One region of the Symbiobacterium ostreiconchae genome, then DNA from elsewhere that is predicted to be linked to it. Evidence: predicted binding sites of a transcription regulator. Region 1 holds the regulator's gene; the other holds the start of a gene.
The links. Region 1 encodes HrcA, which represses chaperone genes, less so after heat shock. Its sites were predicted from a motif close to TGTTAGCACTCNNNNNNNNNGAGTGCTAACA; they were not measured.
Positions count from the first base shown of each region.

Region 1 (14,690 bases):
GCTTGCGGGGCTGCTGCGGATGGGCCGTGCGGATCATCAGCCGCTTCATGACCTCGGGGTGCAGCCGCGGCTCGCCCCGGTGCACGGCGCGGATGGCGTCCACCAGGTCAGCGGGTTCGATGTCCTTCGTGAGAAACCCCAGCGCCCCTTCCTCGATGCAGGCCATCGCCTTTTCCAGGTCGAGGAACGAGGTGAGCATGATCACCCGGGTACCGGTTCCCTTCAGGGTCCGCAGCGCGCTCAGGCCGTCCAGCTCGGGCATCATCAGGTCCATCAGGACCACGTCGGGCTTCAGCGACCTGACCATCTCCACGGCCTGGCGGCCGTCGGCCGCCTCGCCGACCACCTCGAAGTCGTCCTGCAGCTCGAAGTAGGTGGCGAGTCCCTGTCGGACCATGAAGTGATCGTCACAGATCAGGATGCGGATGGGGTTCACCGGGGTTCACCTCCGGAGACTGTGGGAACGCGTGCCCGAACACAGGTCCCCTGGCCGGGTGCGGATACGATCTCCAGGGAGCCCTTCACTTCGTTCACCCGTTCTTTCATTCCGATCATACCGAATGACCCGCCCCGCGCGCCAGCCGCCGGGTCAAATCCGACCCCGTCGTCGCAGACTTCCAGCAGCGCCTCCTCGGGGCGGAGATCCAGCTTCACCCTGACGTGGTGCGCCCTGGCGTGCTTCGCCACGTTGTTGAGGGCCTCCTGGGCCACGCGGTACAGGGCGAATTCCACCTCGGGCGCGAGCCGCTCGTCGCCGCTGAGCGTCAGCGTCACCTCGACGCCGTGGCGCCGGCGGAACAGGTTGATGTGGTTGCTCAGCGCCATCGCGAGTCCCTTCTCCTGCAGCGCCGCCGGCCGCAGCTCGAAGATCAGCGACCGCATCTCGGCCAGGGCCTCGCCGGCCATTTCCTTCGATCGGGTGATCAGGTCCCTGACCTTCTCGGGCTTGCGGTCCATCAGGCCCACCGCGGACTCCAGGTTCAGGGTGAGGCCGAAGAGCACCTGGGTCACGGAGTCGTGCAGCTCCCGCGCCAGCCGGTTGCGCTCCTCCAGGACCGCCACCTCGCGCGCTTTGGCGTGCAGCTCCGCGTTCTCGATAATGCGGCCGGCCTGGTTGGCGAGCAGGGTGAGCAGGCGCAGGTGCTGTTCGTCAAACCGCCCGGGCTGCCGGCTGGCCACCACCAGCACGCCCAGCGTGCGGTGCTTGGTCCGGATCGGCGCCTCGATGACGTCCCGCCACTGCCCGGCCCGCACCAGGTCCTGGTTCAGGCGGGGGTCCCGTTCGGGGTCGCGCGAGACGTGGGGCTTGCCGGTCTGCAGCACCAGGCTGGTCAGGTTGCCCTCCATGGGCAGCTCCAGGCCGACGTACGCCTCCATCCCCGCGCCGTAGGTGGCCCGCACGAACTGGCGCGATCCGTCCGATGTCAGCAGGGTGATGAGGGCGGACGAGCCGCCGGTCACGCGCACCGACTCCCGGGCAATCACGGTGAGCACCTCGTCCGGGTGGATGGCCGTGGTGATGGCTTCGTCCACCGCGTGCAGGGCCTCCGATTCAGCCAGGCGCCGCTCCAGCGCCGTCACGGTCTGAGCCAGGCGGGCGGTGCGGTCGGCGATCTTGTCCTCCAGCGTGTCCAGCAGCCGGTTCATCCGGTGGAACTCCTGCGACAGCGCCCAGGTGGAGGCCAGCGGCCCGAAGAGCAGCACCAGGGCCGCCGGCTGGTACTGGTAGATGAGGGCCGCGGTTCCGCCCAAGGTGGTGGTGAGCAGGAACGGCACCAGGGGCAGCCGCTCCCACTCCTTCCGCAGGTACGCCCAGACGGGACCCTGCCGCAGCGCCGCCATGCCCAGCGGGTAGAAGATGATGCGGACCAGGAGCCGGATGGAGATGCCGACGAAGAGGGCCAGCCAGTCGGCGGTGAAGACGATGGGGCCGGCGGCGGGGCGGATCATGCGGGCGGCCCAGCTGCCCAGGGCCACGGCGGCAAACGTGACCACGCCGCGGATCAGAGCCCGTGGCAGCCGGTGCTCCCGGGGCACCCGCCGGGTGAACGGGACGCCGGCCAGGTGGTAGAAGGCCGTGCCGACCGCCGAGCCCAGGGCGGCGATGAAGGGGTGGAAGAGGAGCATCGCCGCCACGTCGATGGCCATGGAGATCGAGATGTCGCCCCTGGCCCCGCGGATGGCCACGCGCCAGGGCTGGGCCAGCCACACCAGGAGCGCGATCACCGCCACCGGCAGCAGCGCCGCGCCGGGAGGCGGCAGCGGCTCGCCCTTGGCCGGAAACTCCAGCGGCAGGAGGAGCGCCGCGGCGGCCACCAGGGTGAGCGAGCTGAGCGAGATCCAGAGAGCGCTGGGCCGTCTCAACGAGATCGACCTTCTTCCTCCAGCCAGCGGCGTGCCCGCTCCAGGTCTTCGGGCGTGTTGCAGTTGAAGAACAGGCGCTCGGGATCGCCGAATTGGGCCAGTTCGGCGCCGCCGATCTCCCGCACGCGCACCTCCGGGAAGATCGAGACCAGGCGCAGCCGGCGCGCATCCAGGTTGCGGGCGATGCTGGGCAGGCAGCCCCGGCCGTACACGGCGTGCATGGGTTCATACTCGCCGTCTGGCGCCGGCACGACAATATCGTAGCCGGGCGCTGCCTCTACCATAAACCGCACCAGGGACTCGTCGACGAAGGGCATGTCCACCGCGCAGAAAAACGCGTGCTCGTACCGGCTCGCCTGCAGCCCGGCCTCCAGGCCGGCCAGCGGCCCGAGGCCCGGAATGCGGTCGCTCACCATGGGAATGCCGAGAAAGCCGTATTCCTCCGGCGTGTTGGTCACGATGACCACCTGCCGGAACCAGGCGGAGAACCGCCGCGCCAGGCGGGCGATCAGCGTCTCCCCGTCCAGCATGAGCAGGGCCTTGTTCCGGCCCATGCGGCTGGACCGGCCCCCGGCCAGGATGACGCCGCAGGCCTCCAACTTCCCATCCACCAGATCCTCACCTCGTATTTGCTTACGGCGACAGGCTGCCTGCGGCCAGCTGGTAGCGGAAGACCGCCAGAGCGGCGCTCTCCGGATCGGCAGCCGCGGCCCGGTCGGCCAGCTCTGCCGCGGCCTCGCGGTCGCCCAGGGCCAAAGCAGCCTGTGCGCCCACGATCAGCGTCTCGGCCTGCCACGCCGGGGAATAGGTCCCCGGTACATACGGAAGGGCCAGTTCCACCGCGCTGCGGGCGTGCGCCAGGGCGTCATCCGGCGCGCCCAGCGCCAGCTTGTACCGGGCCCGGGCGGCCATCACGTCGGCTTTCTGGGCCGCCGAGGCGCGCGCCCAGGCGGTGTTCAGCGCGTGCTCCGCCTGCCGGAAACGCCCCAGGCCCCGGTAGGCGTAGTGGAGCTCGAGATGGCCGCGGTAGTGGTAAGGGTCGATGGCGACGATGTCGCGGGCCAGGTCCAGCTGCTCCTGGTACAGCGTGTTGTGGTAGGCGGTTTCGGCCGGCTCGAAGAGCGGCTCCGCCCACGCGACGGCCCAGCGCTCGTCCTCCCAGCGGAGGGTCAGCCAGGACTGCGGCCAGCGCACGGAACGGCCGGGGTCGCGGACGGTGACGCCCACCAGGGGCACCTGCATCACCCCGGGCTCGATCTCCCGGGCCTCGCCCACGCCCTCGAACGCGACGTGGCGGCCGGCCAGCCAGGCGGCGACGATCTCCGCATCCATGCGGCGGCGGGCCTCCGCGGTCAGCGCGCCCCAGACCCCCTCGAAGCTGCCGGCCGCCAGCGACTCCATAAAGCTCCGGGCCGCGCCGGCGGCCGCCTCGGCCGTGGGTTCCGCACGGGCGCAGCCGGCCAGCAGCGCCAGCACCAGTCCGAGCACGATGAGGAATCGGCGCACTGCTGCTCACTCCCGTTCTGCGGCCGCAGCCAGGGCTTTCTGGATCCAGGCCCGCACCTCGGCGGTCAGCGGAATCCGGTCCAGCTCGTCGGGGCCGTACCAGCCCACCCGTTCGACCTCGTGGTTGGCCATGAGGCCGACGGCCCGGGGATCGGCCGGGCGCGCGAAGTAGATGAGGTCGATGTGCTCGTGGCCCGGCGCGATCTGTTCCAGCTGGATGCCCTCGGGCCGGGCGAGCTGCCGCGGCCCCGGAATGGGCGGCAGGGCGGGCGGCGAGATCAGCCGCACCTCAATCCCGGCCTCCTCCCGCACCTCGCGCACGGCTGCCTCGTCGGGCAGTTCGTTGGGCTCGATGTGGCCCCCGGGCGGCAGCCACATGCCCAGCTTCCGGTGCCAGAGGAGGAGGACCTTGCCCTCGTGCACCACGAAGGTGGCCACGGTGAAGTCACGGGTCACAGCCGTCATCGCGTTGAACCGCTCCTTAACGTATCGCTTTTTCGGGTCCGCCGCGGGGGTTCAATCATAGGCTGGGTCTGTGAGGTGAACCACATGCTCTGGACTCGATTCCGCGGCAAAGCGACGCCCGGAAAGCCGAACGTCGGGGGGCTGCTCGCGCCCCGGTCCTCCGGTTCCAGACGCCCAGCGGGCGGATGCCGCTGCGGGGGCCGGTCAGCCCTGCGGACACCGCCTGCGAGCGCTTCATAACCTGACGGAGGGGGTGACCCGATGAACTGGGATGACATGGCGGCCATGCCTTTCGGCCAGGCGCCGATGCTGTTCGGGACGGGTATGCCCTTCGGCCAGGGGATGCCCTTCGGTAAGGGGATGCCCTTCGGCCAGGGGATGCCCTTCGGTAAGGGGATGCCCTTCGGCCAGGGGATGCCCTTCGGTAAGGGGATGCCCTTTGGCAAGGGGATGCCTTCCGGCAAGGGGATGCCCTTTGGCAAGGGAATGCCCTTCGACAAGGGCGGGTTCGGCAAGATGCCCGGCTGGGCCCCCGTGCCCGGCGGCGGCTTCGCCAAGCAGTACCCGCCGGGAATGGCGGGCATTCCCTACGGCTACTACCCGGGGTATGGCCAGGTGCAGTGACGGACACGAGCGGATGCGGGCGGCAGGGCCGGTTACGGCGCCTGCCGTCCGCCTGTCCTGGCCAGCCGGGCGAGGCCGCTGAGCCGCCACACCATATGACGCATCTCGGCCAGGATCAGATGCAGCTGCAGCCCGAATTCCCGGCGGTCGCGGCGGTCGATCAGGTGCGCCACGGAGCCGGCGAAGGCGGCCAGCGCGCTGTCGCAGCGCCGGGCGGCATCCGGATCGATCGCCGTCCCCTGCAGCAGGCCCTCCAGGACGGCGCGGGCGTAGGCCTGGAGCGCCTTCACGGCTGCCGTGAACGCCTCCCGCTCGGGCCCGTGGGCCATTCCCCCGGCCTCCCGGACCGCCCGGTGGATGTCGGCGGCGGCGGGGAGGAACCCCTCCAGGGCGTCGTGCACCTGCCGCAGCATCCCGGCTTCCTCCTGCCGCCCTTCCGCCGCGCCGAAATCGACCAGGGTGCGGGCGGCGGAGAGGTGCCGGCGGGCGATGTCGGCATCCGCCAGGACCTGCTCCACGGGATCGTCCTCCGGGTGGCTGAGGCTGAGGAGCAGCCGGTTCAGGCTCCGGTCCAGGTGCCGGTGGGCCTCCGCCAGTTCGCTGCGCGCCCGCCGGAGGGCGTCGGGCGGGCGGATCAGCCGGTTCACCAGGAAGCCGACCGTCATCCCGACGACGATGGTGCCCATGCGCCCGAGGGTGTACAGGAGGAAATCGTGGGCCGGCCGGTCCATGACGAACAGGACCACGACCACGGCCAGCCCGGCGGCTTCCGAGAGGCGGAAGCGCACCAGGATGCCCAGGGTCAGGACGGCGCCCAGAGCCATGGTGAGGGGGTTCACCGGCAGCCACAGCCCGAGCAGCGTGGCCACCGCCCCGGCCACGGCGTTGCCCACCAGCTGCTGCTGGAAGGCGTTCCTGGCCTGGGTGATGGAGGGCTGCACGGCGAGCACGGCCGCCACCGCGCCGAACGTCGCGTAGGCCGATCCCAGCCGGTGCAGCAGGGCCAGGGTCAGGAAGACCGCGACGCCGGTCTTCAGGATGCGCGCGCCGAGGAACGGCTGGAGCACACGCAGGGGAAGATCCATCCACTATCACCTTATCCAGCAATTGACATCATAGAAAGGAGCTGGTATAGTATGAAATAGCAGTCACGAGGAGGAGTGGGCGGTGAGCCGTGACTTCCCCGGGCCGGCAGCAGGGGGGCTGCCGCTGCTGGACATGCACTTCGAGGACCCGAGGGCGCCCGAACGCCTGGCCGGCGCCATCGCGGCGCAGTTCCGCGCGCTGGCGCAGCCGGAGCGGTACTTTCCGGTTTTCTTCCTGGTGGGCGCCACCAGTTCGACGGGCGATGCCCTGGGGCCGTTCACGGGCTGGTTCCTGAAGCGCAAGGGCTTCCGGGGCGAACATGTGGGAGATCTCGAAGATCCCGTGCACGCCGCCAACCTGCGGGAGCGGCTTTCTGAGGCGTGGACCCGCGCGCTGCGCCGTGAGCGGCTGCCTTACATCATCGCCGTCGACGCCGCCGTGGGCCGGCCGGGGCGGCTCACGCTGAACCGGGGGCCGCTGAAGCCGGGCGCGGCCATGGGAAAGGTCCTGCCCCAGGTGGGCCACCTCCACATCATGGGCGGCATGGCCAACTTCCCGTTCATGATCTGGTTTGCCGATCTCGACCAGACGGTCGGCATGGCAGAGGTGATCGCGGACGGAATCCTCGCCTTCTGGGCGGCCTACGAGTCGGGGGCGCTTTTCCGGAGCCCCTCCGCCGCCCGGACCGGCCTCGCCTGACGGATCACGACCACAATCTCGCAAAGGTTCGCCGCCGCCCCCGGCGAACCCTTTTTCGCGCCCTTGACGCTGGTTGGCAGGATGGGTAGACTGTTGCCAAAACCAGACACCCCAGGGTAGGAGAGGAGACCGCAGCGGTGCAGCAAGATATTGAGCGCGTCCTGATCTCAGAGCAAGAGATTCAGGCGAAGATCAGGGAACTGGGGGCGCAGATCTCCGAGGACTTCCGGGGCAAGGACCTGGTGGTCGTTGGCATTCTGAAGGGGGCGGCTCTCTTCTGCTCCGACCTCTTCCGGGCCATCACGATTCCCGCGGAACTGGACTTCATGCGCATCGCCTCCTATGGCGCCGCGACCAAGTCCACCGGTGTGCACAGGGTCCTGCTGGACCTGGACTACACGCTGGAGGGGCGTCATGTCCTGATCGTCGAGGACATCGTGGACACGGGGCTGACGATCAAGTTCCTCAAGGAGTACCTGTCGCAGCGGGGTCCGGCCACGCTGAAGGTGGCGGCGCTGCTGGACAAGCCTTCCCGGCGCAAGGTCGACGTGACCATCGACTACCGCGGCTTCGAGGTGCCGGACTTCTTCGTGGTCGGCATGGGGCTGGACTACGCCGAGAAGTACCGGAACCTCCGGGATATCTGTGTTCTGAAGCCTGAAATGTACCGCAGCTGACGCGGGTCCCAGCGAAAGGAGCAGCAGCATGGCGCAGAATCGTGAACGCATCGTCGTCGTGGATCCCACCGGCCGCTACGGCCAGAGCATCGCCCGCCTCGTCAGGCAGCGGCAGGTCTACTGTGAGGTGTGGCCGGCGGACGCGCCCGCGGCGCGCTACCGCGAGGCGCCGGTCAAGGGCATCATCCTCTGCGCCGGGTCTGCTGCGGAGGCCGAAACCTTTCCTCCCGCCATTCCGGTGCTCGGCCCCGGGCAGTCGTTCCGCCCGGAGTCGGCCGATACCGAAGAGGGGCGGGCCCTGCTGGCGGACTTCCTCTTCAATGTCGCCGGCTGTGCGCCCACCTGGACCACCGAGTCGTTCATCGCCGAGCAGGTGGAGGCCATTCGCCGGCGGGTCGGCGAGGGGAAGGTGCTCTGCGCCCTCTCCGGCGGCGTCGACTCCTCGGTGGCGGCCGTCCTGGTGCACCGGGCCATCGGCGACCAGCTCACCTGCATCTTCGTGGACCACGGCCTCATGCGGAAGGGCGAGCCCGAGCAGGTGGTGCGCACGTTCCGCGACCACTTCCACATCCGGCTGGTTCACGTGGACGCCGCCGACCGGTTCCTCAGCAAGCTGAAGGGCGTCACGGACCCCGAGCAGAAGCGGAAGATCATCGGCAACGAGTTCATCCGGGTCTTCGAGGACGAGGCCCGCAAGCTGGGCCGGGTGGACTTCCTGGTGCAGGGCACCGTGTACCCGGACGTCATCGAGTCGGGCACGGGCACCGCCGGGGTGATCAAGTCGCACCACAACGTCGGCGGGCTGCCCGAGGATATGCAGTTCGAGCTGATCGAGCCCTTCCGTGAGCTGTTCAAGGACGAGGTGCGGGCGGTCGGCCGCGCGCTCGGCGTGCCCGAAGAGATCGTCGGGCGCCATCCCTTCCCCGGTCCGGGCCTGGGCGTGCGGGTGCTGGGGGAGGTCAATCGGGCCAAGCTGGACATCCTGCGGGAGGCCGATGCCATCTATATCGAAGAGATCCGCCGCGCCGGCCTGTACGACCGGCTCTGGCAGGCCTTCGCCGTGCTCCCGGACGTGCGCAGCGTCGGGGTGCAGGACGGCGAGCGGACGTACGCCTATCCCATCGTGCTCCGGGCCGTGACCTCGGATGATGCGATGACCGCCGACGTCTACCCGCTGCCCTGGGAGGTGCTGCAGCGCATCACCGGCCGGATCGTGCGGGAAGTGCCCCACGTCAACCGCGTGGTGTACGACGTCACGCCCAAACCTCCGGGCACCATCGAGTGGGAGTAACACAGGTTCGGAAGCAGCCGGAGCCGGGGCCGCAGGCCGCCGGCTCCTTCTTGGTGCGGCCCGGGCGGGCCTCGGTCCCCTTGACTCTCCGAACGTTTGATGCTATGTTCAAGCTGAGCGCGTTAGCACTCTCGGGCGTTGACTGCTAAAAGGGGTCAGCGCCCGTATGGTCCGTGGTTCCGGGGTCATCCGGAGGTGACACCCCGTGATTGATGACCGCAAGAACAAGGTACTGCAGGCCATTATCGAGGACTACGTCGCCACCGCCGAGCCGGTCGGGTCCCGCACGATCGCACGCAAGTACAACCTGGGCGTCAGTCCGGCGACGATCCGCAATGAGATGTCGGACCTCGAAGAGATGGGCTACCTGGAGCAGCCGCACACGTCGGCCGGGCGGATCCCGTCGGACCGGGGGTACCGCTACTACGTCGACTGCCTCATGCCGGAGCGGCCCATCAACCCCGCCGAGCAGGAGGCCATCCGCCGGACGTTCCAGCGCAAGATCCGCGAGTTCGACACGCTGGTGCGCGAGACGGCCCGGCTGCTCTCGGAGACGACCCAGCTCACGGCCGTCATCTCCGGCCCGCAGTTCGAGAAAGCCGTGTTCAAGGAGATCCGCCTGGTGCCCCTCGGCCAGGACCGCGCCCTGCTGATCTACATCACCGACAGCGGCCTGGTGGAGAACCAGGTGGTGGAGGTCCCCCTGGAGGTCACCATGCTGGAGCTGCAGCAGGTGGCGGCGCTCCTCAGCGAGCACCTGCGGGGCCAGCGGGTGGAGACGCTCTCCCGGACGGCCCTGCAGAGCCTGCAGCGGGAGCTGGTCCGCTACGGCACCCTGCTCGAGCAGGCGCTGTACTTCCTGGAGCAGAAGCTGGAGCCCGGCGAGCGGCACCGGCTCTACCTGGGCGGAACCTCCCACATGCTGGACCAGCCCGAGTTCCGGGACGTGGAGAAGCTGCGCGGGGTCCTCTCCTTCCTGGAGCAGGAGGAGGCGGTGGCCTCGGTGCTCGGCGTCGACCGGGAGTCAGAGGGTGTGGAGATTCAGATCGGCGAGGAGATCCGGCTGCGGGAGCTGGCCGACTGTTCGGTGGTCACCGCGACCTACCGGCTGGGCGACCGGATCATCGGCAAGATGGGCGTGATCGGGCCCAGGCGCATGGAGTATCCCAAGGTGGTCTCGATCCTCAACGCGATCGCCTCCTACCTCAGCGAAATGAACCGGCGGTTCTAGGGACCGCGGGCCCGGGGCAGATTCGGCTCCGGGCCTTTGCGCGCCGCGCTGCGGGGCTTGACACGGGTAGAGGTGGGTGCTATGTTCATTTGTGGATGCGTTAGCACTCAGGTGTTGAGAGTGCTAACAAGAGAGAAGAGGTGACCGGCAGCAGTGGCGGATGACTTGAAGAAGACCCCTCGGGCAGAGCCTCCTCCGGAGCAGGAGACCGACACGACACAGACGGAGCCGGCCCCGGCCGCCGAACCCGCAGCGGAAGGCAGCGGGGAGAGCGGCGCGGCGCAGGCGGATGCAGCTTCGGCTGCTCGGGAGCAGGCGCCCGCGGAGGAGCCGGCATCGGAAACAGAACCCGGAGCGGAAGCCGAACCGGACGCCGGGGCGGAGTCGGGCCGGGTGGCCGAGCTGATGGACCGGCTGATCCGGCTGCAGGCCGACTTTGAGAACTACCGGCGCCGGATGCAGCGGGAGAAGGAGGAGATCGCGCAGTACGGCACCCAGCGGCTGCTGATCAACCTCCTGCCCGTGATCGACAACCTGGAACGGGCGCTGGCCACGCCGTCCAACCCCGGCGATGAGCGGCTGCGCCAGGGCGTCGAGCTGACGCTGCGGTCGTTTCTCGAGATCCTGGCCAAGGAGGGCGTCACGCCGATCGAAGCCGTCGGCAAGCCCTTCGATCCGCACCTGCACGAAGCGGTAATGACCCATGACGACCCGGAGAAGGAAGACGGCATCGTCCTGGAGGAGTTCCGCAAAGGGTACATGCTGGGCGACCGGGTGATCCGGGCGAGCATGGTGAAGGTGAACACCCGGAGCTAGCGGGCAGACTGGTAGTGAGGAGGCTTTTCGGTACATGGCCAAGGTCATTGGCATCGACCTCGGCACCACCAACTCGGTGGTCGCCGTGATGGATGGCAGCGAACCGACGGTTCTGGAGAACAGGGAGGGCGACCGGACCACTCCGTCCGTCGTCGCCTTTACCAAGGCCGGCGAGCGGCTGGTCGGCAAGGTGGCCAAGCGGCAGGCCATCACCAACCCGGACCGCACGATCCTCTCGATCAAGCGCCACATGGGCAGCGACTACAAGGTCCGGATCGACGACAAGACCTACACGCCGCAGGAGATCTCCGCGATGGTCCTCTCCAAGCTGAAGGCCGACGCGGAGGAGAAGCTGGGCGAGAAGGTCACCCAGGCTGTCATCACGGTGCCCGCGTACTTCACCGACGCCCAGCGGCAGGCGACCAAGGACGCCGGCACGATCGCCGGTCTGGAGGTCCTGCGCATCATCAACGAGCCGACGGCCGCCGCGCTGGCCTACGGCCTGGACAAGGGCGAGGATCAGCGGATCCTGGTCTTCGACCTGGGCGGCGGCACGTTTGACGTCTCGATCCTGGAGCTGGGCGGCGGCACCTTCCAGGTGATCGCCACCGCCGGCAACAACAAGCTGGGCGGCGACGACTTCGACGAGCGCATCGTGAACTACCTGGCAGACCGGTTCCAGCGGGAGCACGGCATCGACCTCCGCAAGGACAAGCAGGCCCTGCAGCGGCTGCGTGAGGCCGCCGAGAAGGCCAAGATCGAGCTCTCCTCGGTGACCACCACCAACATCAACCTGCCCTTCATCTCGATGACCGCCGACGGCCCGGTCCACATGGACGAGACGCTCACCCGGGCCAAGTTCGAGGAGCTGACCGCCGACCTGGTGGAGGCCACCATGGGCCCCACCCGCCAGGCCCTGAAGGACGCCGGCGTGGAGCCGAACGAGATCGACAAGGTGCTGCTGGTGGGCGGCTCCACCCGCATCCCGGCGGTGCAGGAGGCCGTGCGCCGCTTCTTCGGCAAGGAGCCGTACAAGGGCATCAACCCCGACGAGGTCGTCGCGATGGGCGCGGCGATTCAGGCCGCCGTGATCACGGGCGACGTGAAGGACGTCCTCCTGCTGGACGTCACACCGCTGTCGCTGGGCATCGAGACCCTGGGCGGCGTGTTCACCAAGCTGATCGAGCGCAACACCACCATCCCCACCAGGAAGAGCCAGATCTTCTCCACGGCTGCGGACGGCCAGACGCAGGTGGAGATCCACGTGCTCCAGGGCGAGCGCGAGATGGCCGCCTACAACAAGACGCTGGGCCGGTTCATCCTCGACGGCATCCCGCCGGCGCCGCGGGGCGTGCCCAAGATTGAGGTCACGTTCGATATCGACGTGAACGGCATCGTCCACGTGTCGGCGAAGGACCTGGGCACCGGCAAGGAACAGAAGATCACCATCCAGTCGCAGACCTCCATGTCCAAGGAGGAGATCGAGAAGGCGATCAAGGAGGCCGAAGCCTTTGCGGCCGAGGACAAGCGGCGGCGGGAGGAGGCCGAGATCCGCAACAATGCCGACTCTGCCGTGTACAATGCGGAGAAGCTGCTGAAGGAGTCGGAGGGCAAGGGCATCGACCCGTCGGTGATCGATGGCGTGAAGAACGCGATCGACCCGGTGAAGGAGGCCCTGAAGGGCACCGACATCGAGGCCGTCAAGCAGGCGACCGAGAAGCTGACCGAGGCGGTCTACAAGCTCTCGTCGGCCATCTACGAGAAGACCGGCTCGGCCGGCACGGATGCTGGGGCTCAGGCGGGCGGCGCCGCCGGCTCCGGCGACGGCCAGTCCATGGATGCCGAGTTCAAGGTCAAGGACGACGACAAGTAGGTCTGACGGGATGAGTCTCCGGGAGGGGGGCCGCTTGGGAGCCCCCCTCCTGTCACTTGCCCCGGATCCGGCCAGATGGTAATTTCTAAGACGTAGGGGGGTGGACCGACTGGCCAAGCGCGACTACTACGAGATTCTGGGCGTTCCCCGCAACGCCACCGAGGCCGAGATCAAGAAGGCCTTTCGCAATCTCGCCCGCAAGTACCACCCTGACGCCAACAAGGACGACCCGAACGCGGCGGAGAAGTTCAAGGAGATCAACGAGGCCTACCAGGTCCTCTCCGACCCGGAGAAGCGGGCCCGTTACGACCAGTTCGGCCATGCCGCGGAGCAGATGGGCGGGGCCGGCGGCAACCCCTTCGAAGGCTTCGGCGGTTTCAGCGATTTCGGGGGCTTCGGCGACATCTTCGAGATGTTCTTCGGCGGCGGCCGGCAGCAGCGCCACCGCGGGCCGGTCCGGGGCGCCGACCTGGAGTACGAACTGGAGCTCACCCTGAAGGAAGCGGCCTTCGGGTGCACGAAGGAGCTGCGGGTGCCCCGCATCGAGGACTGCGATACCTGCGGCGGCTCGGGCGCACGGCCCGGCACCCATCCGGTGACCTGCCCCAAGTGCGGCGGCACCGGGCAGATCCAGATGACGCAGCACACCGTCTTCGGTCGGTTCGTCAATGTGACGACCTGCGACCGCTGCCGGGGGGAGGGCCGGATCGTGGAGTCGCCCTGCCCCACCTGCCGGGGACGGGGGCGGGTGCAGAAGACCCAGCGGGTGGAGGTCAAGGTGCCCGGCGGTGTGGAGACGGGCACCCGCCTGCGCATGCCGGGCTACGGCGAGGCCGGCGAACGCGGCGGCCCGCCGGGAGACCTGTTCATCGTCATGCGCGTCCGGCCGGACCGGCGCTTCCGGCGTGAGGGCGACGACCTCTTCACCACGGCCGAGATCTCCTTCATCCAGGCCGCGCTGGGCACCGAGGTCGAGGTCGAGACGCTGGACGGCCCCGAGGTCGTCAAGATCCCGGAAGGCACGCAGCCGGGCGATACCATCCGGCTGAAGGGCAAGGGGACCAAGCACCTGCGGGCCCCCGGCCGCGGCGACCTGCACGTGGTGCTGAGCGTCAGGACGCCCGGGCGCCTCTCCGAGCGGGAGCGGGAGCTCCTGCTGGAGCTGGCCGCCCTGCGGGGCGAGAAGGTCGCCGGCCTGCCGGAACAGAAAGAAGAGAAGGGTTTCCTGAAGAAGATGAAGGACGCCCTGGGCGGCCGCTGAATGCGGCAGCCGGGCCTCCTCCTGGGACCGGGGGAGGCCCGGCTGTCATTGCGCCGGGGCGACGGAGGAGGCGATCTGACCATGCCGCGGCTGTCCCGCCGGGACCCGCTCCTCGACCCCACGCTGCCGCCTTCCGCCTGGGAGGCTGCCCGCCGGCGGCAGCGGGCGCGGCGGTGGCTGGGGTTCATCCTGACCCTCCTGGTGGGCCTCGGTGCCGTCTGGGGGGCGGACACCCTCCTGGACCGCACGCGCGGCCTCACCCCGGAACAGGTGGCGGAGGCGGCGGGGCGGGCCCTGCTGGGCGCGCCACGCTACAGCTTCACGGCGCAGATCACGGGCACCTCCCCCGACGGGTTTTTCCCGGGCGCGCGGCTGACCGGCGCGTTCCAGGCGGAGCCGCGCCTTCTGCACCTGGCCGGCGAGGTGGGCAGCGGCGAGGTCGGGACGCCGCTGGAGTACTGGCTGTCGGGCGAGGAGCTCTACGTGCGGCAGGCGCGGGGCGGGGGCTGGCTCCTTTCGCCCACGGCGGACGTGCCCGACGTGACCGCCTTCCTGCCGGACCAGCTGGCCGCCCCGCTCTTGGCGGGCGTGCGGGGGGCGGAGCTGCTCGGCCGGGAGCGGCTGGGGGGCGTGAAGACCGCGGTCCTCGCGCTGGACCTCGACCCCGCGGTCATGCAGGTGGCGCCGCCCGGGCAAGATGAACAGGTGGAGTACCGGCTGTGGGTGGATGTCCGGCGCCTGCGCCCGGTCCGCTTCTCCCTCCGGGTGGAGCGCCCGGCCGGCCGCGGCTCCAGCTT
Region 1 covers NZ_AP042454.1:1,450,202-1,464,891, forward strand. The annotation lists gene ACZ5UM_RS07230 (response regulator) at 1-436, opposite strand, end outside; gene ACZ5UM_RS07235 (GAF domain-containing sensor histidine kinase) at 433-2,364, opposite strand; gene mobA (molybdenum cofactor guanylyltransferase) at 2,361-2,975, opposite strand; gene ACZ5UM_RS07245 (hypothetical protein) at 2,998-3,870, opposite strand; gene ACZ5UM_RS07250 (NUDIX hydrolase) at 3,877-4,335, opposite strand; gene ACZ5UM_RS07255 (hypothetical protein) at 4,597-4,959, shown strand; gene ACZ5UM_RS07260 (FUSC family protein) at 4,992-6,044, opposite strand; gene ACZ5UM_RS07265 (DUF1256 domain-containing protein) at 6,127-6,744, shown strand; gene hpt (hypoxanthine phosphoribosyltransferase) at 6,882-7,421, shown strand; gene guaA (glutamine-hydrolyzing GMP synthase) at 7,450-8,712, shown strand; gene hrcA (heat-inducible transcriptional repressor HrcA) at 8,918-9,943, shown strand; gene grpE (nucleotide exchange factor GrpE) at 10,109-10,759, shown strand; gene dnaK (molecular chaperone DnaK) at 10,794-12,632, shown strand; gene dnaJ (molecular chaperone DnaJ) at 12,742-13,893, shown strand; gene ACZ5UM_RS07300 (LolA-like protein) at 13,975-14,690, shown strand, end outside.

Region 2 (14,690 bases), 560 kb from region 1:
CCCGGCAGGCCCTGCGCACCGTCCATTGGGCGTGCTTGGTGGGGACGGGCCGCATCCCGCTGGCCGGGGCGGCCGCGGCCTCGGCGCGGGACCGGCGGGCGGCCGCAGCGTACCTGGGCGGACGGTAGCCACGTTCGGAGGGAGGGCACGACATGCTGGCCTTTGACCTGTATCGGCACTGGGAGACTGATCTGCGCCCCTTCACCGTGAGCGCCCTGCGGCGCATGACCCCGGAGCAGCTGGCCTGGAAGCCGGAGGGCTGGCACTCCAGCGCCTGGCAGCTCGCCGAGCACATGGTGCTGGCGGAGTGGATCTGGATCTACCGCAACGCCCTGAGACGGGTGCCCTGGGAGGCGCGCTGGGAGTACGGCCGCTTCTCTGATCTGGACAGCCTGCTGGCGTACTGGGCCGAGATCCACCAGGTCACCGTCGAGTGGCTGAAGGACACGCCGGTCAATCAGCTGGGCCAGAAGCTGCCGATGCCTTACCCCGACATGCCCTGGGCGACGATGGACTGGGTGATCTACCACGTGATGGAGCACGAGATCCACCACCGGGGCCAGATCTTCATGCTGATGCGCATGCAGGGGATCGACCCGCCCGAGATCTGACGCGTATCGGGGCCTCCGAACGAAGGCCCCTTTACTATTGTCTCAACGGTGCCTACGGGGGCGTTACCCCTGCAGTTGAGTCCAGGCACGAAAACCGCCTGCTGCCACCGCGGCGGTCGGGTGGGGTGGCCGTGCAGGTCGACCAGAACGCCTCGTTATGTCAAACGGAGAATGCCACGCAGTGTTCAGCGTGGCGAGTGAGCAAACCAGAATCGTGTGCGTCCACCGTGACGGGTGTATGATAATGTATTGAAGTCCGGCGGTCCCGGACAGGACCGCCGCAACGTCCCGGGAGGAGGTGACCGCATGCGATCGCGCGCCCGGATGCTCGGACGGTACGCCTTCTTCCTGGAGCGGTTCCGGGGCCGGTACGACCTGGCGGAGACCTACTACCGCCGGGCCCTTGTCCGGGACCCGGAGGACGCCCGAACCCGCTGGAACTACGCCGTGTTTCTCGAAACCGTGCGCGGCCGGTACGACGAGGCCGAAGCCCAGTACCGCGCCGCCCTCCGCCTCAGCCCCAACGATCCAGCGCTGCTGGGCGACTACGCCGACTTCCTGGAGCACGTGGCCGGGGACGCAGACCGGGCCGAGCGCTACTACCGGCGCGCCCTGGAGGTGAACCCCCTCCACCCGGGCAACCTGACCAACTACGCGACGTTCCTGACGGAGGTGCGGGGCGAGCACGGGCGGGCGGAGGCGCTGTACCAGCGGGCGCTGGAGGTGGCGCCCCTGCACCGGAATGCCCTCTTCAAGTACGCCCTCTTCCTGACCGACGTCAAGCAGGCGTACGCCGACGCCGCGGACCTCTACCGGGTGGCGCTGGAGGCCTACCCCGGCAACGGGGCGATCATGGCCAACCTGGCTGGCGTGCTGCTGCTGGGCGGGGAGGAGGAAGAGGGGCGCCGGATGCTGGGGGCGTGCCTGCGTCACCCGGCTTTGCAGCGGCCCGCCGCCGACGCGGCGGAGGTGTGGTTCTACCAGGTGGTCCACGGCGACGCCGCCCGGCGGCCGGAGGCGCTGCGCCGCCTGCGCCGGCTGCTGGAGGCGGGCGTCCGCTCGCCGGGCTTTCAGCTGGGGCCCCACGTGGCGATCGCCCGGGAGCGGGGCCATCCCTGGGCCGCGTGGCTGGGGCCGCTGGCGGGCGTGCTCACCGGCGACGAGGACCCCGGTGTGCTGGACGGCTGGGACGCCTGGGCTGCGGCCAGGACTGAACCCGTGCACTAGGAGGGAGAAAATGCTCACCTGCAGTCACTGCCATCAGACGTACCCGGAGACCGAGCCCCGCTGGCGCTGCGCGTGCGGCGCCTACCTGCTGCTGCAGTCCGGCCGGATGTTCCGCCGCGACGACCTGGCCCGCCGTCCTCACACCCTCTGGCGGTACCACGAAGCGCTGGGCCTCGAGCGCAGCGAGCATGCGGTCTCGCTGGGCGAGGGGTACACGCCGCTCGTCGCCGACGCGCTGTTCGACCAGCCCGTCTTCCTGAAGCTGGACTTTCTCAACCCCACGGGGTCGTTCAAGGACCGCGGTTCGGCGGTCATGATCAGCAAGCTGAGGGAGTGGGGCGTGCGCGAGATCGTGGAGGATTCCTCCGGCAACGCCGGCGCCTCGGTGGCGGCCTACGCGCGCCGGGCCGGCATCACGGCGCACATCTACGTGCCGGCCTACACATCGGCGGGAAAGACGGCGCAGATCCGCATGTACGGGGCCGACCTCGTCAGGGTGGACGGCTCCCGGGAGGAGACGACCCGGGCTGCCCTGGAGGCGGCCGGCCGGACGTTCTACGCCAGCCACAACTGGAGCCCGTACTTCGTCGCCGGCCTGAAGACCCTCGCCTACGAGATCTGCGAGCAGCGGGGCTGGCAGGCGCCCGACTGGGTGGTTGCGCCCGTCGGCGGCGGCAGCCTCGTGCTGGGGCTCTACCTCGGCTTCACCGACCTGCTGAAGGCCGGCCTCATCCCCCGGATGCCCCGCATCGCCGCCGTGCAGGCGGCCGCCTGCGCCCCGGTGGTCCAGGCGTGGCAACAGCGGCTGCACGACGTCCCCGCCGTGGACAAGCGGGAGAGCGCCGCCGAGGGCATCGTCATCGCCCGGCCGGTGAAGGGCAGGAGCATCCTGGAAGCCCTGTACAACAGCGAAGGTGTTGCCCTGGCGGTGACTGAGGAGGAGATCTGGTCGATGGCCCGCACGCTGGCCGAGAAGGGGATCTACGCGGAGCCCACCGCCGCTGCGGCCCCTGCCGCGGTCCGACAGCTGTTCGGGCAAGGCCTGGCGGGCGCCGGATCCAGCGTGGTGGTTGTGCTGACCGGCACGGGCCTCAAGGCGACGGACAAATACCTCGAACACCTCGGGCACTAGCGGCTGCCCGCAGCGAACCCGGAGCATGGGAGACCCCCGGGCCGGACGGGACCCGGGGGTTTCCATGGGACACAAGGCGCTGATACGCTTCAGGATCCGGCGCGCACCTTCACACCGGCGAGGTCCTCCAGCGGACGGATCAGCGCGGCCTGGTCGGCGCTGCCGTAGCCGGCCGCACGGGCCTCCTCCAGCAGCTGCTGCGTGACGGCGCCCAGGACCATGCGGACGTTCTCGTCCTTCCCCAGCTCGACCGCCAGCGCCACGTCCTTGTGCAGGTGGTCGATGGAGAAGGCCGCGTCGAACTTGCCGGGGAAGACAAACTGGGGGATGTTGCGGGCGATCTGCGCCGAGTGGCCGGTCGCTCCGGAGATGATCTCGTAGAGCGCCTTGGGATCCACGCCCGCCTTGGTGCCCAGCACGAAGGCCTCGGCCATCGCCGCGGTGTGGATGCCGACCAGGAGGTTGTTGCACAGCTTGGCCACGGACCCGGCGCCGACTGGCCCCAGGTGGTGGATCTGCTTGCCCTCGATCTGCAGGTAGGGAAGGACCGCCTCGAAGGCCGCCTTGTCGCCGCCGCACATGATGGTGAGCGTCCCGGCCTCCGCACCCCAGGGGCCGCCGGAGACGGGGGCATCGATGAACTGCACGCCCTTCTCCGCGCACATCGCCGCGATGCGCCTGGCGTCCCGCACGCCGATGGTGGAGTGGTCGACGAAGATGTCGCCGGGCTGCGCGCCCTCCAGCGCCTGCCTGAGGATGCTCTCCACCACGTCCGGCGTGGAGAGGCAGGTGAAGAGCACGCGGGCGTTCCGGGCCACCTCCGCCGGGCCGGCGGCCCGCTGTCCGCCCTCGGCCACCAGCTCGTCCACCACCGATGTGGTGCGGTTGTACAGTGTGACGGTGTGTCCGGCCTTGATCAGGTTCCGCGCCATGTGCCGACCCATGCGACCGAGTCCGATGAATCCGAGGTTGGCCATGTCCGTACATCCTCCTCTGCGCAAACTGCAAGTACATCCTACCACAACCGTGGCGACGCAAGCCTCTGAATGTGGTACAGTGCAGGAAACGGGGGGATGTTCATGGGCGTTGACCTGCGGCTGATCGCCGAGGCCCGCCGGCTCCTGGCCGACGTGACGCCGCTGCCCTTTGACTGCGGCACCCTCTGCGGCCACCGCTGCTGCACGGACTTCGGCCCCGACGAGGGCGTGTACCTGGTTCCCGGCGAACTGCCGCTTTTCGACGGCACGGAGGACTTCACGCGCTGGCAGTTCCACTCCACGCGCGAGTACGAGTTCGCCCCGTCCTGGGAGGCGCGCTTCGACGCGGTCCCCTTCCTGCAGTGCACCCGGCTCTGCGACCGGGCCAAGCGCCCCTTCGAGTGCCGCACGTACCCGCTCTGGCCATACCTGCGCCCCGACGGGGAGCTGGAGATGCGCTACTCTTTCCTGGCCCGGGGGCTCTGCCCGCTGCCGGAGCTCTACCGGGTGGACGAACTGGACCCGGCGTTCGTCGAGGCCGCCCGGCGGGCCTGGACGGTGCTGATGCAGGACGAGGCGGTGCGGGAGCACGTGCAGTGGCTCACCTCGCAGTTCGACGCGCTGGAGCTGCCGGGGCTGGACGAGGAGGAGGGCCCCGGCGGTGCCCCGGGCGGGGGTGAGCCGGCGTGATCCGGGCGCTGCCGGACTACCTGGCTCCGGGGCTCCGCGTCGTCTTCGTCGGCTTCAACCCCGGCGAGACCTCGGCCCGGGAGGGGCACTACTATGCCTATCCGGGTAACCGGTTTTACTGGCTCCTCTGGCAGGCCGGGCTGACGGAGCGGCTCTACGCCCCGCACGAGGACGCGGCGCTGCTGGACCTCGGATACGGTCTCACCGATCTGGTGGGCCGGTCGACCCGGTCCAGCGGCGACCTGACCGCGGCCGAACTGCGGGCCGGGCGGGGGGAGCTGCTCGCCAAGCTGGCCCGGTACCGGCCCCGGGTCGCCTGTTACAACGGCAAGGGCATCTACGCGGCGCTGACCGGCCGCCGGCGGGTGGTGTATGGCCTGCAGCCGGAGTCAGTGATTCCCGGGGTGCTGGATTTTGTGGCGGCCTCGCCCAGCGGGCGGAGCCGGGAGCCCCTGGCGGAGAAGCTGCGGCTCTACCGCGCGCTGCGGGCGCTCATCGCGGAGGAGGGTTGAGGATGGCCGACTGGGGGGAATACGTACACGGTATCGCCGCGCAGATGGCGCTCTACCGGGACTCGGCGCGGCGCCTCTGCGAGCTGGCGGATCTGCGGCCGGGGATGACCGTCGTCGACCTGGGGGCCGGCACGGGGCTCACGAGCCTGGCGGCGCTGGATCTGGTGCCGGAGGGGCTGGAGCTCATCCTGGTGGAGCCGAACCCGTCGCTGATCGCCGCCGCCCGCGCCCGGATCGGCGACCGGGCCGTGGCGTACCATGCCGTCGACCCCGCTGCCGCCGCCGACCTGGTCCCCGGCAGGGTGGACCGGGTGATCTGCAACCTCGCCCTGCTCTCATTCCGCGACCCGGAAGGCGTGCTCCGGGCCTGGCGGAACCGGATCCAGCCCGCCGGGCGCTTCTGCTTCTCCCTTTCCGGCACCTACTTCAACGTCCTGCGGGACCAGGTGACGCCGCAGTACGTGTTCCTGCAGGAGCTGCACCGGCAGGGGCTGCTGCGCCGGGGGCTCCCGGGCGTCGACCGGCTGCCCAACCAGCGGTCCGTGGAAGGGACGCTGAAAGGGGCCGGCTACAAGCCGGCCCGGTACGAGGTCCAGGAGATCCCGGCCGCGCGCCCCGAGACGGAGCCGGGCGGTGAGCTGTACAACCTGATGCGGATCCACCCCGCCCTGCCGGGCAGGGACCACTCGGATGCGGTGGAGCGGACGCTGGCGGCCCTGCCCGCCGCAGCGCCGGCCATCGCCGCCCGGGGCGCGCGGTGGCGGGTCGTGCACTTCGTCGCCCAGCCGGCCCTCACGCCGGAGGAGCTCCTGCTGGAGCGGTTCGGGGGAAGGCTTCCGGATTAGCAGCGGGATCGGTCAGGAGAGCTGCGGCGCCGTGCTCACGTACCGCTCCCGCAGGAGCCGGTGCAGCTCGGCAGCGGCGCGGGCCGTGCCTTCGTCCCAGCCCGCCGCGGGGCTGCCCCGGCGGACCGCCAGCGCCGCGTCGACCACCGGGTGCCACCGGGGCTCCAGGTTCTGGCGCGCCCATTCGGCGCCCTGCGCCTTCGTGGTCGGCTTCCCGGTCTCCAGGGCGCGCAGGGAGCGGAGCAGGTCCAGCAGTTCGTCCGCCTGCTCGTCGGGCCGCAGCGCCGGCTTCGGCGGCTCGGCCAGCATCGCCCGCACGGCCGCCCGCACCTGTTCGGGGCTGACCGGCGGGAGCACCTCGGCCGGCGGCGGCCCGAAGAAGGCGATCCCGTTCTCCCGCATGTTGCAGATGTTGTCGGCGGAGAGCATCACCTGGTCCACGTGCGGCACGAAGGCGCCCCGCTTGCACCGGGGCACCGGGACCGTCGTGCCCTCGGGGATGATGCACGCCCGCGGCGCGTAGTCCCCCTCCAGCCGGCGGGCGGAGGGGTAGGCCGTCAGGAACTCCCGGTGGAAGATGGCCAGGGCGTCCAGCTCCTCCGGGGAGAGGTGCCCGTCGGTGACGACCAGGAAGTCCAGGTCGCTGCTCCCGGCGCAGTAATCCCCGAGCGAGGCCGACCCGCCCAGGTAGACGCCCAGCAGCTTTTCGCCGAGCACCAGCCTGAGGCCCGAGGCGAAGCTCTGCATGAGCTGTGCGACATCAGTGGGCAGGGACATCGGTCTGCATCCTCCTTGACTGCCGTGTTTGCTGAGCAGGGCTCACCCGACTTGGACGGGGCAGGATCGGCTTCCCGTTTCAGCCGGCCTCCGGGGCGGCCGCCGGCCCCGTCGCCGGAGGCCGGGGTACAATGGGTCCCGGTGCCCGGGTTTCGTACAGGAGGCGATCACATGAATTTGAAAGAGCTGGACCTGCGCCACCTCATCCACAACGAGGTCCGCTTCCGGGAGCTGGCCCGGAAGGGGACGACGGTCATCACCCGCGCCGAGGGGTCGACCATCTGGGACGTCGACGGCCGGGCCTACCTGGACGCGCAGGCGGGCATGGTGCTGGTCAACATCGGCTACGGCCGGCGTGAGCTGGGCGCCGTGGCCGCGGCCCAGATGGAGCGGCTGATGTACTACCACACCTACTTCCAGTACTCCAACGAGCCGGCGGTGCGCCTGGCCGCGAAGCTCGCGTCCCTCGCGCCGGAGGGGCTGGGGAAGGTGTTCTTCACCCTGGGCGGGGCCGAATCGGTGGAGACCGCCGTGAAGATCGCCCGGCTGTACCAGCGGGCGCGGGGGCGGGCGGACGGCCACAAGATCATCTGCCTGGACCTGGGCTACCACGGCAACAGCCTCGGGGCGCTCTCCGCAACGGCCTTCGAGGCGCACCGGGCCTACTACGGGCCGCTGGTCCCGGGGTTCGTCCACATCCCGTCGCCGGACACCTTCGAAGGGCCGTACCGGGCCGACGACCCGGAGGCGGGCCGCAAGTACGCCGCCCTTCTGGAGGAGCGGATCCTCGCCGAGGGGCCGGAGACGGTCGCGGCCTTCCTGGCCGAACCGATCATGGGGGTGGGCGGCATCATCGTGCCCCCCGGGGATTATCTGAAGCACGTGCGGCAGATCTGCGACAAGTACGGGGTGCTGCTGATCCTGGACGAGGTGATGACCGGATTCGGCCGCGCGGGCTCGATGTGGGCCTGCGAGCAGTTCGGCGTCGTGCCGGACCTGATGTGCACCGCGAAGGGGCTCACCAGCGGCTACCTTCCGCTGGGGGCGGTTCTGGTCGGCGACCACGTGATCGAGGCGATCGCCGAAGCCGACTTCCCCTTCGAGCACGGGTTCACCTACGCCGGCCACCCGGTCTCCTGCGCCGTGGCGATGGAGAACATCGCCATCCTCGAGCGGGAGGGGCTGGCCGAGCGGGCCGCCCGCATGGGCGAACGGCTGAAGGAGGCGCTCATCGCCCGGGAGAATCCCTACATCGCCGAGGTTCGGGGCCGGGGGCTGATGGTGGCCGCCGAGCTGGTGCGGGCCCGGGAAACCAGGGAACGATTCCCGGAGGGGGACCGGGCCTTCCGGTTCGACGTGGAGGCCGGCTGCCTCCGGGAGGGCGTGATCACCGGCATCGCCCCGTACCGGGACACGCTGATGATCACCCCGCCGCTGGTGATCACGGAGGAGGAGATCGACCGGCTGGTGGACGTCTACGACCGGGTGATCCGCGAGGCGGGCGACCGCCGCAGGAGGCAGGGCTAGGCCGACCGGGCTACGGGCACCGTCGGGCCGCAGCTGCGATGACAAAATCAACCGACCCTCTGAGCGGGAGGGTCGGTTGGTCTGTTTTGGGAGGCTGTCACCGGCCCGGCAGCGGGCAGCCGGCCTCGTCGCACTGCCCGGCCGGCACGATCGCCCGCCGGCGGGCGATGAAGTCGTAGAGGGGCTGCCCCAGCCCGGTGACGCCGGCCAGGACCAGCACCGGCCATAGCGGCCAGAGGAGGGGGAGGCGCGCGACGATCGCGGCGACCGCCCGGATGCCCTCCGCCCAGCGTCCCGTGCGGGGGTTGTGGACGTGCAGCCGGGCTGCGAGCCGCTCCGGCGCCACACCCGCTCGCTCGGCCACGCCCGGGTCCCGGATGGACACAAACTCCAGCCGCCCCAGCCAGTCGAGCCGGGCCAGCCGCTGCCGGGCCGCTGTGCAGAGCGGGCACCAACCGTCGTAGAACACCGTGATCGGCTGCACGGCCAACCCCTCCCCTTTGCCCGGTGGTTCTCCTGCCATTGTACACGCGCCGGCCGGGGCGGGCCAGTCGCCTGGCGTGTCCATGACCATCTGGGTTGCGGCTGCGCGGTGGCCGACGCGGGCTCCTTCATTCATCAACGATTCGGGATGCGGCTGGGCCGCCACCGAAGTGCGGCAGATTTCCACTTCGTCCGGGCCGCAAGTGGCAATCCGTCGCAGTTGGTCTTCCGGGACGACTCCTTCACCTATCAACGATTCGGGATGCGGCTGGGCCGCCGTCGAAGTGCGGCAGATTTCCACTTCGTCCGTGCCGCAAGTGGCAATCCATCGCAGTTGGTCTTCCGGGACGACTCCTTCACCTATCTACGATTCGGGATGCGGCTGGACCGCCGCCGAAGTGCGGCAGATTTCCACTTCGCCCGGGCCACAAGTGGAAATCCGTCGCAGTTCGACCTTGCACGGGGCAGACGGGATCGGCGACGACCACCGCGGGGTGCGGTGGAACCCGCACACTCCCCCGAACCGTCCAACCTTTCAGAAGGGGTGATCGTGATGCGGCGGTGGTTGGCGGGTTGCCTGGTTGGCTTGATGACGCTCATGGCCGGATGTGCGCCCGGGGCGGCGGGCTTGCCCGAACCGACGGGTCAGGAACCGCCGGCCGTTGCGGGTCAGGAACCGCAGGCGGCTCAGGGCCCGGCCGGGGCGGAGGACCCGGGCAGTCCGGGAGCGCCGGTGCGGGAGGAGATCCCCGGCGGCTTCCGGCTGGGCCCGTTCGACGAGTCAGGGAGCGCGTGGTGGTTGAGCCCGGACGCGGTCTGGGTTTACGCCAAGGCCGGGGGCGAGGCGCGCTACGGGGCGGTGTCGCTCGCGGGAGGCGGCCTGGAGCCCGGTCCGGGCCACGATCCGGAAGATCTGCCGTACTGGGACCGCTGGCACCTGCTGCTGAGCCCTGACGCCGGGCGCGCCGTGGTGTACTCTTTCCACGGTTTCGACCGCACCTTCGTCGACCGGGAGACCGGGGCCGTATCGGAGCCGCAGGCGCCGAACTTCGGCGGCAGTCATATGTTCGATTCCTGGTCCCCGGACGGCAGCCGCTTCCTGGTCCAGTCCGTCCGCACCGACCCGGTGCCGGGGTTCTATTTCCTGGACCGGGACGGCAACCCGGCAGGTACCTTCGCCGAGCCCGGCTACTACAGCCACCGGGGCGTCTGGTCGCCGGACGGGAAGCGCCTGGCCTTCCTCTCGGTGCCGGCGGACCTCTTCTACCCGCGCATCCCGGAGGAGTGGGAGGAGCCGCCCTACGGGGAGCGGGTGGGAGTGCTGGACCCGGAGACCGGCCGGGTGACCTACTTCGCCATAGACGGGCTCACGTTCTACGCGCACCCGGTGTGGTCGCCGGACGGTGAGCGGCTGGCGGTCGTCTGCGGCGAGCGGACCACCGTCCGGCTGGACGGTCCGTGGGAGGGGTATGAGACGACCCGGCTCCGCGGGCCCCGGCCCTGCCTGATCGACCTGGAGGCGGGCACGATTGCGCCCATGGGCGACCCCGTGGAGGGGGACGTGACGATCGTGATCCTGGGCGTCGCGGATGAGGCGGCGCTGGTGGCCTGGGCGCGGCCGTCGGACGGCGCGGGCTACGGCTGGGTCCCCCTGGGCGGCGGTGCTCTGGTGGACCTGAGCGGGACGTGGTCGGTGGAGGGCGCACAGTTGGTGGCCGGTGGACGGGCCGCCCTGACGGGGCAGTTGCTGCCCAACGAGCTGGTTCTGTTCAACCAGCGGGGCGAGGAGGAGCGCATCCTGGCCCAGGGTGCCATCCAGGAGCTGACCGCGAGCCCCGACGGCCGGCACGTGGCCTTCTTCGACGGCGGGTACCTGACGGTGCTGCGGGTGCCGGAGGAATAGAAAGCGGCCCGCCCCTGATGAGGGGCGGGCCGCTTCAGTCCGGGTTCCGGGATCCTAGAGGCGGGTCACGCCAGGTCGATGGGGATCTGCCGGCCGCCCTGGCCCTGGGTCCGCGGCAGCCGGATCTCCAGCACCCCGTGGTGGTAGCGGGCGGTGATCTTGTCGGCGTCGACGCTGGGCGGCAGCGTGAAGGACCGCTGGTAGGTGGCCACGCCCTGCGCACCGCCTTCCTCACCGCCCATCGGGATGGCGCGGTGAACGGCGCGGATGGTGAGCATGTTCCCGTCCACGGTCACGGACAGGTCCTCGGGGCTGATGCCCGGCACTTCGATCCGGATCACGGCGTCCTGATCGCCCTGCTGCACGTCCATCTGATCCAGGGAAGGAAGAGAGGGTACGGCAGGCCAGAGGCTACCCAGGACGTGCTGCTGCCACTGGGAAAGCATCCGGTCGAACACGTCGAACGGGTTCCACTGACGCATCGGGTAGAACATTCGCCATACCCCTTTCTGTTGTGTAGTGGGCAGGGCTGGGAATCCCTTCCCACTCCCCTGCCAGCACCATTCTAGCACCCAAGGTCAAAGAAAGTCAAGATCAGAAAAATCGACCCGCGCGGCGCCCGAGCGGGGCGGTCATAGACTGGAGCGGAGGTGAGTCCGGCGTGGCGAGGTCAAGAGGAGAAGGCGTTTCGGCTGTGCGCCGGGTGACCCATGGCGATGTGATCATCCTGCGCCCCGCGCTCAGGGAGACGGCGTCCGCGGTGCAACCGGCCCCCACGGGGCCCCTGGAGCAACCGGCACCAGCGGGGCCCCTGGCGCCACCGGCCTCCCCGGCCCCCCCGGGAAGGACAGGGGGAGTCCCGCCGCAGGCGGAGGCGGCAGGTACACCCGGGGCTCCGGCGTATGACACACCGCCCCCGCCCGTCCCGGAGTACGAGTTCGGCACGTGGCGGCTCATCCGGCGGGATGGAAGCGCAGACATATCGCAGAGCCCGGAACGGGGACCGGCAGCAGCGGGGAGCGGCGCTGGCGGTGAGGCCTGAGCGGGACGGGGCACCGCGGAAGGAGGGCGACGAGGCGGGGCAGGGATGACGCAGCGAAAAAGGCGGGAACGGTCTCTGTGGGCCGTTCCCGCCGTCTACACTTGATCCGGCACCGCTCCGGCGGCGCCTGGCGCGGTGCTCCGACGTCACATTCGGAACCATTCCGGCGGCGCCTGGAGCGGCGCGCCGACGTCGGATCCGGCACCGTTCCGGCGGCGCCTGGAGCAGCGCGCCAACGTCAGATCCGGAACCGCTTCACCTGCGCCTCCAGCGCCTCCGCCGTCTGTGCCAGCTGCTGCGCGGCTTCCGCCACCTGATCGGCCGAGGTGTTCATCGCCTCCACCGAGGCGGCTACCTGTTCGGCGGCCGCGGCGTTCTCCTGCGACACCTGGGCGATGCGGTTCACCGCCGCGGACACCTGCGCCGTGCCGGCCGACAGCTCCCCGCTGGCCTCGCTGTTGGACCGGACTGTCCCGGCCACCGCCTGGAAGGTGGCCAGCGCTTCGGCGGACATCGCCTTGACCCTGTCCACCTCCCGGGCCGCGTCCTCCATGTTGGCTGTTGCCTTCTGCACGGCCTCCAGTATCGTCTCCAGGGAGTCGCCGGCCTCGGCGGCCAGCTGGTTGCCCGCGGCGAGTCTGGCCGTACCGGCCTCCATGGCCGCCACGGCGTCGGCGGTGCCCTGCTGGATCCGCCCGATGAGCGCCGTGATCTCCTCGGCCGAGGCCGCCGACCGCTCAGCCAGCTTCCGCACCTCATCCGCGACCACGGCGAACCCCCGGCCGTGCTCGCCGGCCCGCGCGGCCTCGATGGCCGCGTTCAGGGCCAGCAGGTTGGTCTGGTCGGCGATCTCCCCGATCGCCCCGCTGATGCTGCCGATCTGGCCGGAGAGGTCTGCCAGCTCCCTCAGGCGCTGGGCCGCCCGGGCCACCACCTCGTCGGCGGCCGCCATCTCGTGCAGCGTCCGCTCCACCACCTGGGCGCCGGACCGGGCCTGTTCCATGGCCAGGGAGGCGCCTTCGGCGGTGCTCCAGACCCGCTGCGCCATCTGGTCCAGTCCCGCGGCCATCTTGTTGAGCAGTTCGGTCGCCTGCTGGATGTCGGACACCGACCGGGCCGCAGCCTCGGCGAGGGAGCCGACCACCTCCTGCAGCCGCGCCACCGTCGTGCTCACTTCGGCCGTCTCCTGCGCCTGCCGGGACGCACCCTCCGCCACGTGCGCGATCGCACTGGCCGAGGCCGCCGCGGCCTCCGCCGAGGACCGGGCGGAGCCGGAGAGCGCCGCGGAGGCGGCCTTCACCGACTCGGCGCTCTGGCTCACGCTGAGCAGCACGTCGTGCAGGTTCCGTGCCATCTCGTTGAAGGCGCGGATCGTGTCGCCGATCTCATCCCGTGTGGTGATGGCCAGCTCCTGATCGGTCAGGTTGCCGGCGGCGATCTCCGCCGCCGCCGTCGCCAGGTGCCGGATCGGCCGGCTGAGCTTGCGGGACATCACCAGGGCCACCGCCACGCCCGCGACCACCGCAGCGACGGAGGCCGCAATCACGCCGATATCCATGTAGCGGGCCAGCGTGCGGGAGCCCGAGAGATCAGACGAGGCCCCTTCGGTCAGGGACGCCACCAGACTGTCCACGTCCGCGGTCATCTTCGTCATCGCCGGAACGGCGTCCATCCGCATGATGACGATCGCCTGCGAGTCGTTGCGGCCCCGGAGCTCCTTCCGGATTCTCTCGACCGCGTCGACGTAGGCCGTGTGCGCCTCCTGGATGCCCTGCAGCTGCTGCCGGACGGCCTCGTCCTCCGCCATGTTCAGCAGCTGGGCGAGCGTGTCCCCCACCCGCTTGTTGGCGTTCAGGTACTCGGCGAAGTCGCGGGAGTCGCGGTAGAGCACGTAGTTGCTGATACCGCTGGCCTCCCGCAGCAGGTCGGCCTGAAGCGCCTGGGCCCCGATGGCCAGCGCGTAGCTCTGGTCGATGGCGGCCAGCTCCCGCAGCACCGTCTGCGTGGTGAGCCGGCTCACGAATCCCATGCCGATCAGGAGCGCGATGAGGACGATCGGCGAGGCCAGGAGCTTCAGGGCAATACGGGAACGGATCCTTCTGCGCATGGGAGCTACCTCCGGCTGCTGAGATGCCAAGAAAAGGCTTTGCCCTTATTATGCCATGAGAGCACTTTAGTTGTTACTGATCGACACCCAAAACTGATCACACCGCCCCGGTGGGAAAGGGTTCGGGGCCGTCTGGACGGGCCGTGTCCCGGTCTCAGCGGTCCAGCCGCACAGGCAGCTCCCCGCCCAGCACCGCGCCTTCCGGCGCCACGTGCATGACGAAGGCGCGGATCTCCACCCCGGCCTGCGCCACCGTCCGCAGGGTCTCGCCGAAGAACGGGTCGATCTCGTCCCACGGCCCGAACGCCTGGGCGTCGCTGCGCTGCGCGATGAAGCAGACGGCCGCCCGGTACCCCTCCCGCACGGCCCCGGCCAGTTCGCCCAGGTGGCGGGCGCCGCGGGCCGTCGGCGCGTCGGGGAAGCGGGCCACCCGGACCCCGTGGGCGTCGGTCAGCACGGAGGTGACCGACTTCACCTCCACCAGGCACGGGGGCCGGTCCGGCGCCATCAGCAGGAAGTCGATGCGGCTGTCGCCGTAGCGGTACTCCGGTCGCACATCGGTATAGCCGGCAAACGGGGGGCAGGTCCCCTCGGCCACCGCCCGGTGAAAGAGCCGGCCGGGCAGGGATGTGTCCACTGAGACCCAGGTGGCGCCGGTCCGGACCATGAGGAGCCTGCCGACGGTCTTGCGCCCGGGCGTGTCAGCTGCCGGGCGCTCCGGTTCAGGTGCGTCGTCCCGCAGGGCCACGATCACCGCCGCCCCCGGCAGCAAGAGCTCCTTCATGCGGCCCGAGGAGGCCACGTGCACCCGCACCTCCCGCCCGTCCTCCAGGCGGACCCGGGCGACGAAGCGGTTA
Region 2 covers NZ_AP042454.1:2,014,322-2,029,011, forward strand. The annotation lists gene ACZ5UM_RS09750 (hypothetical protein) at 1-128, shown strand, start outside; gene ACZ5UM_RS09755 (DinB family protein) at 153-611, shown strand; gene ACZ5UM_RS09760 (tetratricopeptide repeat protein) at 918-1,838, shown strand; gene ACZ5UM_RS09765 (threonine synthase) at 1,849-2,970, shown strand; gene ACZ5UM_RS09770 (NAD(P)-dependent oxidoreductase) at 3,060-3,947, opposite strand; gene ACZ5UM_RS09775 (hypothetical protein) at 4,050-4,637, shown strand; gene ACZ5UM_RS09780 (mismatch-specific DNA-glycosylase) at 4,634-5,149, shown strand; gene ACZ5UM_RS09785 (class I SAM-dependent methyltransferase) at 5,152-5,994, shown strand; gene ACZ5UM_RS09790 (aminoglycoside adenylyltransferase domain-containing protein) at 6,007-6,771, opposite strand; gene ACZ5UM_RS09795 (aminotransferase family protein) at 6,943-8,298, shown strand; gene ACZ5UM_RS09800 (thiol-disulfide oxidoreductase DCC family protein) at 8,396-8,782, opposite strand; gene ACZ5UM_RS09805 (hypothetical protein) at 9,335-10,684, shown strand; gene ACZ5UM_RS09810 (Hsp20/alpha crystallin family protein) at 10,750-11,178, opposite strand; gene ACZ5UM_RS09815 (methyl-accepting chemotaxis protein) at 11,965-13,833, opposite strand; gene sfsA (DNA/RNA nuclease SfsA) at 13,988-14,690, opposite strand, start outside.
Region 2: the regulator HrcA is predicted to act here: its motif matches at 11,248-11,278, upstream of ACZ5UM_RS09810 (Hsp20/alpha crystallin family protein).